Regions from separate parts of the Sporolactobacillus terrae genome, predicted to be linked through region 2. Evidence: riboswitches for the same ligand, from Rfam matches in the RefSeq annotation. Region 2 holds a riboswitch; the other holds the start of a gene.
What was found. A riboswitch is a leader RNA that binds a small molecule or an ion and turns the genes downstream of it on or off. The one in region 2 is predicted to bind cyclic di-GMP.
Positions count from the first base shown of each region.

Region 1 (8,055 bases), 1.6 Mb from region 2:
TAAAAAGGTCGTCGAGGCTAAAGTGATGCTCTGAATTTCTCGGACAGCGCTCAATCGCCAATTTGACGGCGTTCCAGTCATAGAGCATTTGCAGATGGTGCGCACGTGCCTTTGGAATGCCGAGAACTTCGCTTGCCGTTTGTTCTCCGTCCGGATCCTCAAAGTTGATCAGCTTTAGTAAAGCATCTAATTCGCGCCGCACCTGCTCCTCGGCTTCCGGCAGCGTCTGATCAATGGCCGCGCGCAAATTTTTGTTATGCTCCGCAAGCGTTTGAAAGATTTGCCCAAGCTCACTCGTTGTCTTGATGTTAAGCGGCTGTGTTGTCCCCGCACCCCAAAAAATTACGATTTTCGGCCAGTAAGGGGTATAGTTCTTAACGTTCGACATTCATCTCTTCTTCCTTCGCTCTTCGTCCAGTATTGTGCAGTTAGTTTACCCGCTTGCCGTCCAATTAACAGCAAGATTCACGTAGTCGTCGTTTATGAGGTTTGAACGTTAACGGCCAATCTTTTCAGCTCCAATAAATGAAACACGGCGTTGCAGGAAACAGTATGCAGTAAACACGTTAAACTTAAGGACACTACCTGTAAAATGAAAGGGGCGACTCGCGATGCAAGCCGTAAAAGTAACGCATTCACTGCTTAACTTGATCTTAAAAATACCGGGAATAAAAGTGAATCGTAACGATTTCTTTCAGCGTACGTTTGCAAACGAAGATAGCGAACGTTTGCTTGACGAAGGACCGCTGCGCTATTTCGGCCGAGCTGAGCTTGATCGGCGGGCAGAGCTGCTGATAAAAAACGCAACCTGGCGAAGCTCGACGATCTCGTTTGCCACCGGCATGCCTGGAGGGTTGGCGATTGCAGCAACCCTTCCCGCAGATACGACGCAGTTTTACGCAGTTGCACTCCGTCTTGCCCAAGAGCTCGGCTATCTTTATGGTCGCGAAGAGCTTTGGGACGCCTCGACAGAAAAAGGCCGTGAAACCCTGCTGCTCTACTTAGGCGCGATGCTCGGCGTCAGCGGAACTGGAGCGATGCTGCGCGTTTTATCATCAAAGCTCTCTACGCGCGTCCTTGAATGTATCCCGCAAAAGGCGCTTGAGCAAACGCTCTATTATCCGCTGATTAAAAAAGTCGCTGCATTTTTCGGAAAGAAGATCAGCAAGCGTACCTTTGCACGAGGCGTATCCAAAGCCGTGCCCATATTAGGCGGCGTCGCCTCCGGCGGGCTGACCTATGCGACCATGAAAACAATGGCGCGAAGGCTTCAAAAAGAACTTGCCCTCGGACTGAATGATACTCCAGCGACATTAGAACGCGATCTCAATCAGCTGAAGCGGCTCATCCCTCCGACCTGACGAGGATTCGCTTCATCCCTAAAGCACACCCGGGAGCGTGTCTAAAATCAAGCGCATCAGAAAAAGGCTCGCCTCCCCCAAGCGGAGTGCGAGCCTTTTCATTCATCATCTATTCAGCTAATGCGCCGATTCTGCTCTCGCATCTGACCAATCTCTGCTTCCAACTCCATCCGCCGTTCCTTCAGAGCATACAGTTCATTGGTGATCTTCTCGGTGAGTTCGACATTGCGTTTGCGCAATTGCTGATACAAGACCAGAATTCTGCGGTTCACATAGCTTAACTTAATACGCAGATCGGTCATTCTTTGCTGCCTGCGTGCTTCCGATTCTTCAAGGTAAGCAAGCAAACGTTCCTTAATCTCTTGCTGCCATTCCACATCCTTAATTTTCTTGGCGTAAAGCAGCAGATCCAAATAGTCATCGACTTTGTCGCAATTTAGATGATTCATCATGGCTGACATCCTCCTTTTCTCTCTCACTCATTGGAACAGTCAATGTAAGCAGCGCTGTTTGAGAAAACAGGACAGAGCATTCGTTTCCTCATCTCGAAAAAATGTGTTTTGTCCATATTATTACGTTAGGAGGAACTTTGTTACAATTTATAATAATTCGAAAAATAAAAGAATAATTCAATTCTATGGGCAAAGCACGACCCGCATTCATTTAATTTGTTTCATTTTAACGCGAAGGCCGTTTTCTGTCAAAAACAATGAAACTTCTTAGCCAAGTGTTTGCCCGTTTAGAGCACCCCTTGCCTCGTCATAGAGCCGAATAATTCCGATTGCATAGGGCAGCAGTTTCAATCCCTGTTCAGACAAGGAAATATATCGGCCATGGCGTACAAATAAAGACACATTTAATTCTTTTTCTAGTGTTTTGATACGCGAACTGACCGATGGCTGAGTCAGATACAGTTTTTGCGCTGCATGGTGAAATCCCTTGTGTTCTGCTACTGCAAGGAACGTTTCGAGCTGCTCAATCGTCATGATCATCAATTCCTTTATCGTCGCATCATGCTTTGCACACCTTAATTAAATTTGATCAATCCTCTTTTCCAGACCGTCTTCATGTCCACTATTATCGGGCAGAAGACCGTACGAGCTGTTTTCTTGATAGGTCTTTCTTATTCATATACGATTGAATTTCTGTTTCCTTTTTCGCACTTAAATGAGTAAACTGTATCCCATAATTAATCGCTCGGCGGCCATGCTTCGTTTCTTTGCGTTTCACGATCCCCTTGACATGGATGGGCGTTTCATCCTCTTCCGAGAAAGTGATCGCGACCAAGACTTTTTCCTTTACGGGAAAGTCAATACGGCATCTCATTTTCATCCCACCAATGCTGAGATCAAGCATTTCAGCATCGATCGATTGATTATTTAACCGCTGCAAGGGTTGTTCACCAAAATCAAGGATGCGTACGTGACATTTCTCGCCGTCGAGTTTGATTCGATAATGAGCACGCCGCTCCTTGACTGCTGTCTAGTTATAAAGTCTGCGTCTTAATTCAGTGATTACTTCATGATCACGCGTGATCACTTTGTTGTAATGACGAATACAGCAAATGATCACAATCATTAAACCAACTGCCTCAATCCCTATTCCAAGCAAAAGGTTGAGATTTTCCGCCATTTGGATTCACCTCTTCCGTCCAAAACTTAATCGGACGCGGCTTATGTATTGCAGCACCTTGTCCATACACGACACCAAGGGAACATGCAGAGTGTAAATCACGTTCATTCTCGATCCCCTTTAGGATCAGTTTTACATCAAACCGTTTGCAATAGCGGATAAGAAAACGCACATAAGCTTGTTTTTGATCGGATTGGGCTAAATCCTTCGAAAGATACAGATCGAGCTTCATATAATCAACAGCCAGATCAATCGTGCGGTAGATATTATCGCTGCCTTTTCCCATATCGTCCAATGCGATCGTAAAGCCCATTTTTTTCAATTGTTGTATGGCCGCTCTTAATTCAGAAAGATTGTCGATGGTTTCATGCGCAACAATTTCCAAAATAAGTTGTTTGGCGGGAATCGCATAGCGATGGATGATTTGAAGAAGTATTGGAACGAATCGTGGATTCATCATGGTTGACGGATAAAGAGCGACAAACAGTTTTATAGGCGGCAATAGCCTGCTTTTGCGAAAAGTCTGTACGGCCTTATCCAAAGCGCATACATCAAGTTCAAACAATTTATTTTTCTTCTTTGCCTGCTGAAATGCTTGCTCCGGATTACGAAAAAAATGCGGACGAAACAAGGCTTCTAATCCGGCAATGTCGCCATTGCTTAATTTGATAACCGGTTGATAATGATAGGAAAAGTTCTTACCTCGAAGGAGTTGAAAAAGTCTCATATTTCCATCGCCTCTTTTGATTCAAAACGGCGCCGAAATTGACAGTGGAGTACCAACACCATGAATTCTTTCTTTCGGCAGCCCGGCTGCCCTAGCGCATTGCCTTAGGCCCGTGGCTTTGCGACCTTATCTTTCAATAAGTGTGCCATTTCGATTATACTGTTGTGCATTGTTTATTTTGTCACTTTAGGACTATTGTTTCAAGGCGAAGTAACTAATTAGCCTTTATTATAAAACTTTTCTATCAGTCATCACGGAATAGGAGATGAAAAGGATACCCATCATTTGATAAGCGCGGAATCTCTCCGTCTATTTATCCGATTGGCCGCTTCACTTGATCTCTCAACCGAACCGGATCGGGAATCAGCATCTTTTAAGAAAAACTAAGCTATGCCTAGTCCTTTACCGTCACTCTGAATGCGGCTTTCATTCATCAACAATAGGCTTAAACAACATTTCCGGATCGTGCACAGGACACTTTTAGCGAAAATTCCTCTTTCATGCCACTGATCGTTATCCCACAAAGCAAAAATCATAAACGGCTTTATCTGTGAAAAAATACTTTTTTTAATCGTATTGGCACTTCGTTTCAGATACTTCTCGACACCTTTAGGGAATAGGGATTCTTCTTTTCGTACATTCAAGCCTGTAAAAATACGGCAAAAAACACGGGCGCACCCGTGTTTTGATTACGGCTTCTTCTTTTTCATTGCCTTCATCGCATTCAGAACATCTTCGGAAAGTCCGCCGTGTACGGCGTTGCTGTTCTCGTTCAGAATGGCTTCATAGATTTCACTGCGATTCACATCAATCGATCGCGGCGCTGTAATGCCAAGCTTGACTTGATCACCTGAAACAGAAACAACATTCACTTCGATGTCATCGCCGATTCGGATCGATTCGCCTTGCTTTCGGGTTAAAATAAGCATCGCTCACACCTTCTCTTCCTTAAGCGCTGCTGCGAGCGGTGTCTTTAGTGCATAGGGAGAGCGCTCAGGAATATACTGTTTCCCCAACTTTTTTCGTACATTCACAATAACCGGTGCTTTCAGATTAACGGTTGATTTTGAGAATGGTTTCGCTGCACTGACAATCACCCAAACCGCAACATCCTCTTGCGATTGAACGTCAAGCTGCTTAATGAAATGATCGGGTAGATCCACGCTGTAATCTTTAAAAAAGAGAAAAGGCGACGTCACAACGAAGGCAACCTTCGCGTCGTCTGCGGACTGCAGAATTGAAAAAGCTTCACTGAACGACTGCAGGATGAAGCGTTTGTCTTGAGCGAATCCAGGAATGCCGGATGCGAATGTGACGATGTCTGTATCATTAATTTCTGACTCGCCAAAATATTTGGTTTGTATGATCATCGACATGGTTCATCCTTTCTCATCAACAAAAATTCCCACCGCTTGAATCTCAAGCGACGGGTACTGAGCCATCGAAGTCACGGCTTGTCCCGGCTGAAAGGAGGCTTCTGGGGCGTGTGGAACAGCCGATAGGATCGGTGCATGCGTCTGCCAGTCCACCTGAAGGCGTGCAGGTGAAACTTCATAATGAACGGCTTCGGATGCCGGGGTATTGCCGGTTTGATAATGGGTACCGATCACCGCGGTATGGGCACGATCTGCCGCTTGTTTGGCGATCAGATTTTTCCCCTTGCTGCGTTCAATATGCAGCAATTCGTCTCCCTCTTGTGCCCGGCGTACAATCCCATCACGGATGGCTTGAAGTCCGGCATCCGCAGCCTCCGCGATTCGAACCCGAGCCGATTTCAGGTCAAGATTATGCCAGCCATTGGATTGATCGATACTGACTTTGGCAGGCGTCCGTTCGAGCGACATCGTCGCTTTGGGCTGCTGAATCGACTGTTCTGCCGGCGACTGATGAAGGGCGAGGTTTGCCCTTTCAGAGTGAATCGCAATCTTGCCAAACTGCTGGTGCATTTCAAGATGTGGGAGAATTTTCGTCATGTTCATCCCTCTTTTTCATGCAAACGATCAGCGCAGAAAATCAACGAGCGATGTTTGAATAATCTTCGCACCAACAGATAGCGAAGCATTATAAACATTCTGCTGAGTATTTAAATTAATGATGGTTTCTGCGTAATCTGCATCTTCATTGGTGGACATAATTTTCGTCGCAACCGTCTTTTGCTCATTCAGGCGATTTTGAATCAAGTCAATCCGATTCGTTTTCGCACCTAAATCTGCCTGCGCCGTGCCAACTTGCTCCAAATGGGTATCGATTTCCGTGAGGTGTGCGCTGATTGTTTCACCTGATGCACCATTGTTCAGATCGTCTTTTAACTGGTTGAGATTTGCAAAAAGATCGCTCGTAAAAACTTGGTTCGGATTCACATTAATCGCCATTTGAATGCCGTCATTGACCGCAACCGAGAAGTCCGGATTATCTATAGCATCATCATTTATTTGAACATTTCCGTCGTTAAGGGTTAGCAATGGGTTTGCCGAATCGCTGCCGCTGAAAATGTACTGACCGCCAACTTGCGTATTGCCGAGCGTGACCAACTGGGTGGTCAGTTGATCGACTTCGGTACCGATCGCTTTGCGCTGATCAGCGGTGTACGTATCCGTACTGGCTTCATTGGTTAACTCGCGAATGCGATTGAGCACATCGTTCACTTGCTGCAAGGTGTCATCCGAACTGTCGAGCCATTTATAAGCGTTGGTGACATTCTTCTGATACTGATTGACGTGGCTGACATCGGTACGGTAGGCAATGCCCATCGTGGCAACGACCGGATCTTGAGATGGCCGTGTAATCTTTTTGCCGGATGACAGCTGGTCGTTGTATTCTGAAACTTTACTGTAGCCGTTCGAAATATTTCGCAATACTTGATTGGTCATCATGCCTTGGGTCACACGCATGGTTCATCAGCCTCCCATCTTATTGATTAATGTATCGAGTAAGGTATCTAAAGTCGTGACAACCTTTGCGGCTGCACCATAGGAATGTTGGAACTGAATCAGATTGGTCAGTTCCTCATCCAGCGACACGCCGCTGATCGAGGAGCGGCGATTTTGCGCCGCATCCAGCATCGTCTGCGTATTGCTCGTGAATTGGTTTGCCGATTGCGCATTGACACCGATTTGTCCGACTAGACTTTGCAAATAACTTTTCAATGTGACGGATTCGCCGTCGGGGTCTATGGTATATGTATTGGTTGCAATCACATCGGCCAGTGCTTGTGCGCCGCTGTTGTCTCCGCTCGGCTGACCTGCATTGGCCGCCGTAATGTCGGTGCCGGAGAGGGCTTCATTCACGTGAATGGTTTTCGCTGTGAACGCTCCCGTTTCCGTTCCATCGTTTGTGCCGAGGAAGAACGTACCCTTACCTGAGTCATAACCGGCCGTCTGTTCATAAACAGCATTGAATGCATCAGCCAGTTTACTTGCCATGTTGTCCAGACTCTGCAATACACTTGGGTAATCTTTAGTGTAGGCATCAATCAGCCCTTGCAGTTTCCCCGCGAAACCATCAACTGCATCACCGTCAAGCGCAACTGTCACATGAGGCTGCGACGAATCAGCATTTGTAATCGAAGCGTTAAGCGTCGAATCGGTCAGCGTTTCGCCATTGACCAACGTTCCGAGCGTATTCCCGTTTGCATCGGCAAGTTCAATTGTATATCTTCCTTCGGCAAGCGGAGACGGATTGCCGTCACTCTTAACTTTTGATACTTTTATGTTCGCTAATTGGGCGAGTTTGTCGGTCAGCAAATCGCGCTCATCATAGAGATCGTTGGCCAGAAAACCATTGGCCTCCTGTTTGTTAATTTGTTGATTCAGCGCATTAATCTGATCTGCGTAATTATTGATCAGGCCGACATTTTCGGTAATCTGCTGATTCAGATTGTCTTGCACCTTGCCCAAAGAAACGGCCAAATAGTTAAAGGTATCGGCAACGGCCGCTCCCTTTTGCAACACGACTGTACCTGTGCCGCTTGTTCCTGAGTTGCTGGCCAAATCCTGCAGTGATTGCCAGAATCCGTCCAATCCCGTGGAAAGGCCGGAGTCCGTTGGTTCATTCATAATATCTTCCATCTGGCTGTATGCATCGCTCAATGCGCTCCAGTAGCCGTTTTGGTTGCCGTTATCACGCACCTGAAGATCAACAAATTGGTCGCGGATACGAACAACCGCTTCATCATTTACCCCGGTACCAATCTGTCCTGCGCCTCTAGCGGCATTAATCCCGGTACCCGGATAGGGAAGCCAAGTGGTCAAATTAACCCTTTGGCGCGAGAAACCGTCTGTATTCGCATTTGAGATATTATGTCCTGTTGTTTGAATTGCTGATTGTGTGACTTGC
Region 1 covers NZ_CP082837.1:412,784-420,838, reverse strand. The annotation lists gene K7399_RS01875 (hypothetical protein) at 1-388, opposite strand, end outside; gene K7399_RS01870 (hypothetical protein) at 612-1,361, shown strand; gene K7399_RS01865 (hypothetical protein) at 1,475-1,813, opposite strand; gene K7399_RS01860 (LysR family transcriptional regulator) at 2,081-2,347, opposite strand; partial or broken gene K7399_RS01855 (PilZ domain-containing protein) at 2,439-2,816, opposite strand; gene K7399_RS01850 (EAL domain-containing protein) at 2,953-3,720, opposite strand; cyclic di-GMP riboswitch class I at 3,794-3,877, opposite strand; gene csrA (carbon storage regulator CsrA) at 4,410-4,649, opposite strand; gene fliW (flagellar assembly protein FliW) at 4,653-5,090, opposite strand; gene K7399_RS01835 (DUF6470 family protein) at 5,100-5,693, opposite strand; gene flgL (flagellar hook-associated protein FlgL) at 5,721-6,611, opposite strand; gene flgK (flagellar hook-associated protein FlgK) at 6,618-8,055, opposite strand, start outside.
Region 1: linked by a shared signal. The riboswitch ahead of K7399_RS01850 (EAL domain-containing protein) and the one ahead of K7399_RS09635 (CAP domain-containing protein) in region 2 are both predicted to bind cyclic di-GMP.

Region 2 (8,055 bases):
GGCATGTATCTAAGCGCCGGAAATCCGAAACGTTCGATTCGCGGGCTGCATCTTAATCAAAAGAATTATCTCTTGATTGGCGGTGAAAATCATAAAACCGGCCGCGGCGAATCAATGGAACATCACTATGAACAGCTCGCTTCTTTTGCCAAGCAGCAGTTTGGGCAGACAAAGATTGTTGCCCACTGGTCGGCTCAAGACTTTACTACCCTTGATCAAGTCCCTTATATCGGTCGGATTACAAAAAACAGCCCGCATATTCTTGTTGCAGCAGGTTTTCATAAGTGGGGCATGACAACGGGTACCCTCGCTGCTCAACTGCTTACCGATCTCGTACTTGGACGCGAAAATCCTTATGAAGCACTCTTCAGCCCATCCCGATTTGAGGCAACGCCAATGCTCGCAAGCTTTCTTGCGGAAAATCTGCAGGTTGCCGGGCAACTGATTAAAGGGAAGCTGAGCAGACCCGCACCGTTGAATGAACACCTGCAAAACGATCAAGCGGTCATCGCCGAGTTGCATGGGGAGCGCGTTGGCGCCTATCGAAACGGGAAGGGTGAATTAACCGTTGTTGATACCACTTGCCCGCATTTGGGGTGCGAAGTAAACTGGAATCAAGGCGAGAAATCTTGGGATTGTCCGTGCCATGGCTCGCGCTTCAAGGCGAATGGCGAGGTGATCGACGGTCCTGCAAAAGACGCGCTAACCCTATTTTTCTCAGAAGCAGGCCATGAAAAGAGGGCCGAAAATAAGGAGTGAAGCTCATGGGCATTATTGAATCGATGGCCGAAGAAAAAATACAAGAAGGCTTGAAGCAAGGGGCCTTCGATCATCTTCCCGGCAAAGGAAAGCCGCTGCTTCTTGAAGATCTGTCGGCTGTGCCTAAAGAACTGCGTGCCGGTTATACATTGCTGAAAAATGCGGGGATGCTGCCTGAAGAGCTGCAGATCAGAAAAGAAATGGTGACGCTTAGCGATCTGCTTAAATGCTGTGAGGACGAAAAAGAACGTGCGAAGCTTACGCAGGAGCTTCGCTATAAGCGGCTTAAATTTAATCAGTTAATGGAGAAACGAACTCTGCGGCACTCATCCGTGTTTCGACGCTATCGCGATCGTATTTTCCATAAGTTTCGCTTTTAACTTCTTCAAACGCTCTAAAGCATTAAGTGGGGGTCGTTCACCCTCAACGCTTTTTCCAAATGGACAGCAGCGGCCCTTGTTCTCCATAAACCGGGTCCTGTTTCGCTTTTCCCACCTTACTGATGTTTTCTTTATATTGCGGACTTTCCTTCGTTTGCAGATCATAGTCGCGCCCATCCGGGTAGCCGCCGGCTATTGAAAAATCATTGCTTGCCGAAAGGCGCTTATGACCAGTGCCTGCCGGAAGCACAACGACATCGCCGGCTTTCACTTTGAAATCTTTCCCTTGTTCACCGCCGAGTCTAAGTGTTGCCTCCCCGGAAATTACACCAAGGACTTCATGCGAGGTACTGTGAAAGTGGTGATACGGAAAGACGCCGTCCACCCAGTTGTTGCCCCAATTATTCTTTTTGAATGTGTTCACGATCTGATCCGTTCGACCTTTGAAAGCGCCAGGATAAATCAGCACTTGAAAATAGGGATTGTTGGGAATCGTTCCGTCATCTTTGAAGGTGAAGGTCTGAACCTTGACAAATTTTTGTGAACCCTTCGTACGCGATCCTGATGATTGATCCTGCTGCACAACCTTTGTATTCTGCGACTTGGATGCGGATGAGCTCGTGCTGTCGGAAGCCGCTTGTCCGCCGCCGCAAGCGGCGAGAAGGAGAAGTGGAGTGATACTAGCTGCATGAAACCATTTTTGCACATAAAGGACCTCCTCGAAATTTCATTCACAGTAAGTATAGCACCCAGAATATTAAGAGAATAATCATCTGCTTGGCGCCCTGATGGTGTGAAAAAATAACGCAGATTGCCGATAACTTATGATGAGGGACAAATTTTCTAGCGGAGGCGCGCGATGAGAACGGATTGGATTGATGCTTATTGTCTAGGGAAAAAAGGGGCCAAACAAGACTATAAGCAGGAATGGCAAGCGACGCGCGCGATGATCGGCGGCAAAATGTTTGCCATGCGTGGCGGAGATAAAAACGGGCAGCCGATCATAACGGTGAAGCTGCTTCCTGAGTTCGGCGCGCGTCTTCGAGAGGAATACGATGCGATTGTTCCTGGCTACTACATGAACAAAACGCACTGGAATTCCTTATACTTGGATGCCGATGTGTCGGAGGAACTTCTAAAAAGCATGCTTGATCAAAGCTATTCGCTCGTGTTGCGTTCGCTCAGTAAAAAAATGCAACAGCAAATTGAAAACAAAGCGTGATGCGTCCGCGTACACACCCGATTGAATTAAAAAACAAAGAGTTTGAGAGCATCATGTCAATTGAATACTTTAGAAATGCATCTGTTTTCTAAAGGGCAAAACTGTTGAAAAGCAGTGACGCAAAGCTTCAGGTCTAAGGTGAGAAATCGCTAAGATGGCTGGGCTGCCGTATTTGATGATCAAACGTAAATGAAGAGAGGTTTTTTTATGCGTTTTTTTAAGTATGCTGTATCGGGTTTACTCGTCCTTTTTCTTATCTTTTTCATCTCGTCAAATGCAGACATCGTTTCTTTAAAATCAGCCCATGCATCAATAAGCAAATCACATCTGCAAACGAAGCAGTCGCCTAAAGCAGAAAAAAAGACTGATCCTGCAAAGAAAGCAACCAAGAAAGCAACCACAAAAAAAGCAGCGAAAAAAACGAAGGCTGTGAAAAAAGTGGCAAAGAAGAAAGCAACGCCAAAAGCTGCAAAGAAAACAGTGAAAAAGAAAACCGCTCCGAAGCAGAGCGCTGCAAGAAAAACAGCGAAACGAATAAATAAGAAAACGGTCGATCAACCAAAAAAGACAAATGCAAAACAAGCGCATCACGCGGTTCATCAGCAAAGCAAGCCTACTCCAGTTGCAAGCCAGGCAGCAGCGGCCGCAAAACCTGTTGCTGCTCAACCTCACCCCCAGCCTCAAGCGCAACCTGCATCAGCACAAGATAACCCATCGGTTGAACAGCAGATTGTAGGTCTCGTCAATCAAGTGCGCACGCAGAATGGCCTCGGCAGCTTGCAAGTGAAAGCGGAATTGACGAATGCTGCACGTCAGTGGAGCTCAGGGCAATTCGCGAACGGTGCGATGAGCCATGGCATGATGAATTTTTCGCGGACAACGGTTGCCGGACAGAATGTTGCCTATGCCAAAGGCGATTTAGCAACATTCGGATGGGATCAGATTTGGAGTGCACAGGCGACCATGGATGGCTGGATGAATTCGCCGGAGCATCGTGCCAATATTTTAAAACCTGACTATAAATACATTGGTGTTGGTGTCATTTATGGTCAGAAGAATGGCAGCTCAGACGGTTGGGCATTCTTTACTCAAGATTTCTCCGATTAACCCCTAATGCAAAAAGAGGCTTGGCTCTCGTTAGAGTGTCCAAGCCTCTTTTTTAGTTTTGTTGCGTGTAGATGTTCACTGCATCGCGCAGCATTTTTGCAGCTCCGTTTGCAAGACGGGTGTCGTAATAACTGGTGAAACGCGGATCATCCACATACATTTGTGCGAGCCCTGCATGCGCTTCTTTTGAATAGGTTCCCTCTGGCCAGAAAAAGAACAGCCACTGCCGATGAAGCGCTGCGGCCTTTTGCGCAGCCGTGCTGGCTGGGTCGTTAAGCTGCATCGCTGCGCGCAAGTTCTCGAACATTTCTTTTTCAATCGCTTGTGTTTTTTCATAGTCTGTCTGGCTTAAACCAGCAAATTGTTTATTCGCTTTTTCAATCGTCTTCTTACCATAGTTTTCACGAATTTCTTTACCATATTGACGCTCATTTTCTGCTAACTTTTCTTTCTTGAACGCTTCAAACTTTTCTTGATCGGTCATCTGCATCGCTCCTTTTTGTGCGGCAAGCGTCTGTTCAACCGTTCGGATCAGCTGTTCCAGATGCTGTTTCTTCGCAATCAGTTTCTTGTGATGATCAGTGAGAGCATCTCTGAGATTAAAGTTCGGCGACTTCAAGAGTGAACGAATCTCTTTCAGACTGAACGCGAGTTCGCGATAAAAGAGAATCTGCTGCAGCAGATCAACTTGTTTCGGCCCGTACACCCGATAGCCGGATGGATTGATTCGCTCCGGTTTCAGCAGATCAATTTGATCGTAATAGCGCAGTGTACGGGTACTAACGCCGGCTAAATCGCTCAGTTGTTTAATTGTATAGTTCATTTAAGAATGCCTCCTGACAGGGTTTATACTACGCCTTAACGTTACGTCAATCTCAAGTGTTTTCTTGAATTTTTTTTAGTCAATGATTTTTTCGTGATTCGCGCGCCTCTGTGTTTTGTCAGATCCAAAATGTGGTGGTAGACTTTAAGAGGTCTTGAAGCATGTGTCGTGTTAGCCCCCACTTTATCGAATAGTTATTCTATCAATGGGAATGTGATCGGAGTGATCGTGTGTTCACGGATTCATTTTTGCAGTTAAATACGATTTTTATCAGCATTATTATTGAAGCGGTTCCTTTCATTATTATTGGTGTTTTTATTTCGGCAATCATCCAAATGTTTGTTTCCGAAGCGCTGCTTGCACGCATTATTCCGAAAAACCGCTTCGGTTCGGTTGTGTTCGGGACGTGTATGGGCTCGCTGTTCCCGGCATGCGAATGCGGTATTGTACCAATTACCGAGCGGCTGGTGCGGAAAAAGGTGCCGCTGCAGGCAGCAATTGCCTTTATGTTGGCCGGCCCGATTATCAATCCAGTCGTCCTGTTTGCAACCTATATTGCTTTCGGAAGCAGTTGGCAAATGGTCTTCTATCGCGCCGGACTTGCATTTGCAGTATCGATTGCCGTTGGTCTGCTTGTCTCCTATTTGTTCCCGGAAGATCAGCTCCGCGACTATGTGGACAAGAAGGTTAGCCACTATCATCATCATGAAGCGAATCAGCCGGCGCGCCGCATTACCTTTTTCGATCGCTTTAAAGGAACGATGGATCATGCCGTTGATGAGTTCTTTTCGGTGGGCAAGTATCTTGTTTTCGGCGCGTTGATTGCTGCCGCGATGCAGACCTATATTAAGCAGAGTGTACTGCTGTCGTTTGCCAATACGCCGGTGACTGCGATTCTGATTATGATGGTGCTGGCGTTTATCATGTCACTTTGTTCCGAGGCAGACGCATTTGTCGCTTCATCATTTCGCAGTATGTTTCCGCCGGGACCGCTGACCGCATTTCTGGTCTTTGGTGCAATGGTGGACATTAAGAATCTGATCATGATGCTTTCCACGTTTAAAAAGAAGTTCGTCGCCGCACTGATTGGCTGCATCTTTGTCTGCGTTTTTGTCGGCGCCTTGCTGATTTCAGGAGGATGGTTATGATTCGTTTTCTGATACTCTTTGGTTTTGCCTATCTTTTCCTTCACTTGCATTTAACTGGCGACATCAGTAAATACATCAATATGCGCTATGGGTATCTGTCTTTTTTAATGATTTTCATTATCGGATTCATGGCGGTCTATCAACTGGTGAAGTGGAACATGGAAGGCAGCAAGCAGCATCATACCTCGGAAAAAGCGCTTTTCGGTCATGACCACAGTCATGAGAACAACACATGGTGGAAAAAAACGGTCACTTATGTGCTTGTTATTTTCCCCATTTTAACGGGTTTGTTCCTGCCGGTTGCAACCTTGGACTCGAACATTGTCCGTGCAAAAGGTTTTCACTTTGCTGAAATTGACAATGACAAGGATCAATATGCCAATCATCAGATTCTGAAACCGGACACGAGTCAATATTATGAGAGCAGCACGTATAAAAAGATGCTGCGGCAGGATATGGAGAAGTACAGTCAGCTGAATCAGCTGGATCTGAATGATGATAATTATTTGCGCGCGCTTGAGGCGATCTACAATTATCCAGGTAATTTTACCAATAAGCATATTTCGATAATGGGATTTGTCTATCATGGCGATGCGTTGCAAAAGAATCAGCTGTTTCTGTTCCGATTTGGCATTATCCACTGTATTGCCGATGCTGGTGTGTTCGGATTGATGGTTCAATTTCCACATGCTGTCACGTATAAGGATGATACATGGATTCGCGCGCAAGGAACATTGTCTGAAACGTATTATTCACCGTTTAAACAAACGATTCCAGTGTTGAAGGTGAATGCATGGCATCAGGTGCAGAAGCCGAAGTCGCCGTACGCGTACCGCAAGTACTAAGCAAGCAGATTTGTTGCAGCTGCTTTTCGATCGTTTCTATAATAAAAGGTGAAGAAAAACTTTTCCAGCTGTATAAATGACCTGTGGTGCGGAAAAGGTATTTGAAGAAAAAGGTAAGGAGGATTTTACATGACAAAAAAGATTGCTGCAGTACTTGCTGATGATTTCGAGGACGTTGAATTTACCGAACCAGCAAAGGCGTACAAAGAAGCTGGGCACACGGTGACTGTAATTGGAAAAACAAAAGGGGCGACAATACACGGAAAACATGGCGCAAAGGTTACAGCGGATGCTTCAATTGATGACGTAAAGCCAAGCGACTTTGATGCGCTGCTGATTGCCGGCGGCTATTCACCGGACAACCTTCGTGATGATGACCGCTTTGTGGCGTTCACCAAGGCATTTATGGATGACGATAAAGCGGTTTTTGCGATTTGCCATGGTCCGCAGCTGCTGATTACAGCTGACGCTGTGAAAGACCGCAACATTACCGGATACAAATCGATTGCCGTTGATTTGAAAAATGCCGGCGCTAACTATAAAGATGAAGAAGTTGTTGTCTGCCATAATCTTGTGACAAGCCGTACGCCTGACGATATCCCGGCGTTTAACCGGGAAAGCCTGAACGTATTAGCCTAACTGCTTTGTGGCGATGAAGAACCCGCGTATATTCCGACCTTACGGAATATACGCGGGTTTGTTTGTGTAGGGAAAAACGGTTCTTTTTTGGATCAACCGCCTACATCACATGTTTGGACGAATCCGTGACAGGATACACCGGCACAGGCTTTCGCAACGCTTGATGCCGGATAAAGGCTTGTGCAATTGCCCAATTGCTGCGTTCGTTCCGATGAATCCATGAGCACATTTGCTGATTATAGCGCTGATGCGGGCGTACCGGCCACTCGCCGCATACATCAAGCCCTTCGATTTGTTTGCATTCAATCAGCTGATCGAGCAAATGCACTAGTGTTTTGATCGGCAGCGTCCCTTGGCTCCAATTGGTTTTCGCATCGCGTTCGGATAAAAGATCTTTATCAACACTGATATAAATCGCTTCTGTTGGAATCAGTGCAGCGAGCCGATGCGCAGAAGGCAAACCCCGTTCCGGAAAAATGGTGACAAGATGGCGTTCAGAAAGAGAGACATCCCGTGAACGTACCGGCTCGGGACCGATGATCATCACTTTTTTCAAATGGGTGAGTTCAGACAATGCATGCCGTACCCATGAACCGCATGAAAGCAGTGAGCCGATGCTTCCTTCCTGCAGGTCGGTATGATGGTCGAATAAAACAAGCGTGAAGGGATGCTGAATCTTTCTAAGTTGTGCCAATGTGGCGTAATGATAATTTCCGCTGCCCCAGAAGGTCAGCCCGCAATCGGGAATCTTGTTCATTTGTTCGCAGATCGAAGCAAAAGCCTCGGGTGAGCAATATAAATGGGTACCGCGCAGCTGTGAAAAATCAATCCAACGATGCGGTAGCCGAGTAAGCAGCTTCTGCTGCTGTGTATAAGTTCCGTCAAAATTGCAGAAAGTAATTTGCTGATGCAACAAAGTCATGAACACGCACTCCTCAATTGAATCAAACCGATGATTTTAGATAAACCGTTTACATATATAGTTATAGTTTAATGCAATTTTTGAAAAAAGGAAACATTCGCCGCAGTGCAGCTTCAACCACGAAAAAATCATGCTGCGATAAGTGTAAAAAGCAAGGGGGTTATTCACTTATAGGGTAAGCGCTTGCATTGGGTGTAAAAAAGGATCCAA
Region 2 covers NZ_CP082837.1:2,019,629-2,027,683, reverse strand. The annotation lists gene K7399_RS09655 (FAD-dependent oxidoreductase) at 1-759, shown strand, start outside; gene K7399_RS09650 (DnaJ family domain-containing protein) at 765-1,139, shown strand; gene K7399_RS09645 (cupin domain-containing protein) at 1,183-1,845, opposite strand; gene K7399_RS09640 (MmcQ/YjbR family DNA-binding protein) at 1,999-2,361, shown strand; cyclic di-GMP riboswitch class I at 2,446-2,532, shown strand; gene K7399_RS09635 (CAP domain-containing protein) at 2,569-3,468, shown strand; gene K7399_RS09630 (MerR family transcriptional regulator) at 3,521-4,291, opposite strand; gene K7399_RS09625 (permease) at 4,522-5,439, shown strand; gene K7399_RS09620 (TIGR03943 family putative permease subunit) at 5,436-6,284, shown strand; gene K7399_RS09615 (type 1 glutamine amidotransferase domain-containing protein) at 6,414-6,923, shown strand; gene K7399_RS09610 (arginase family protein) at 7,024-7,845, opposite strand.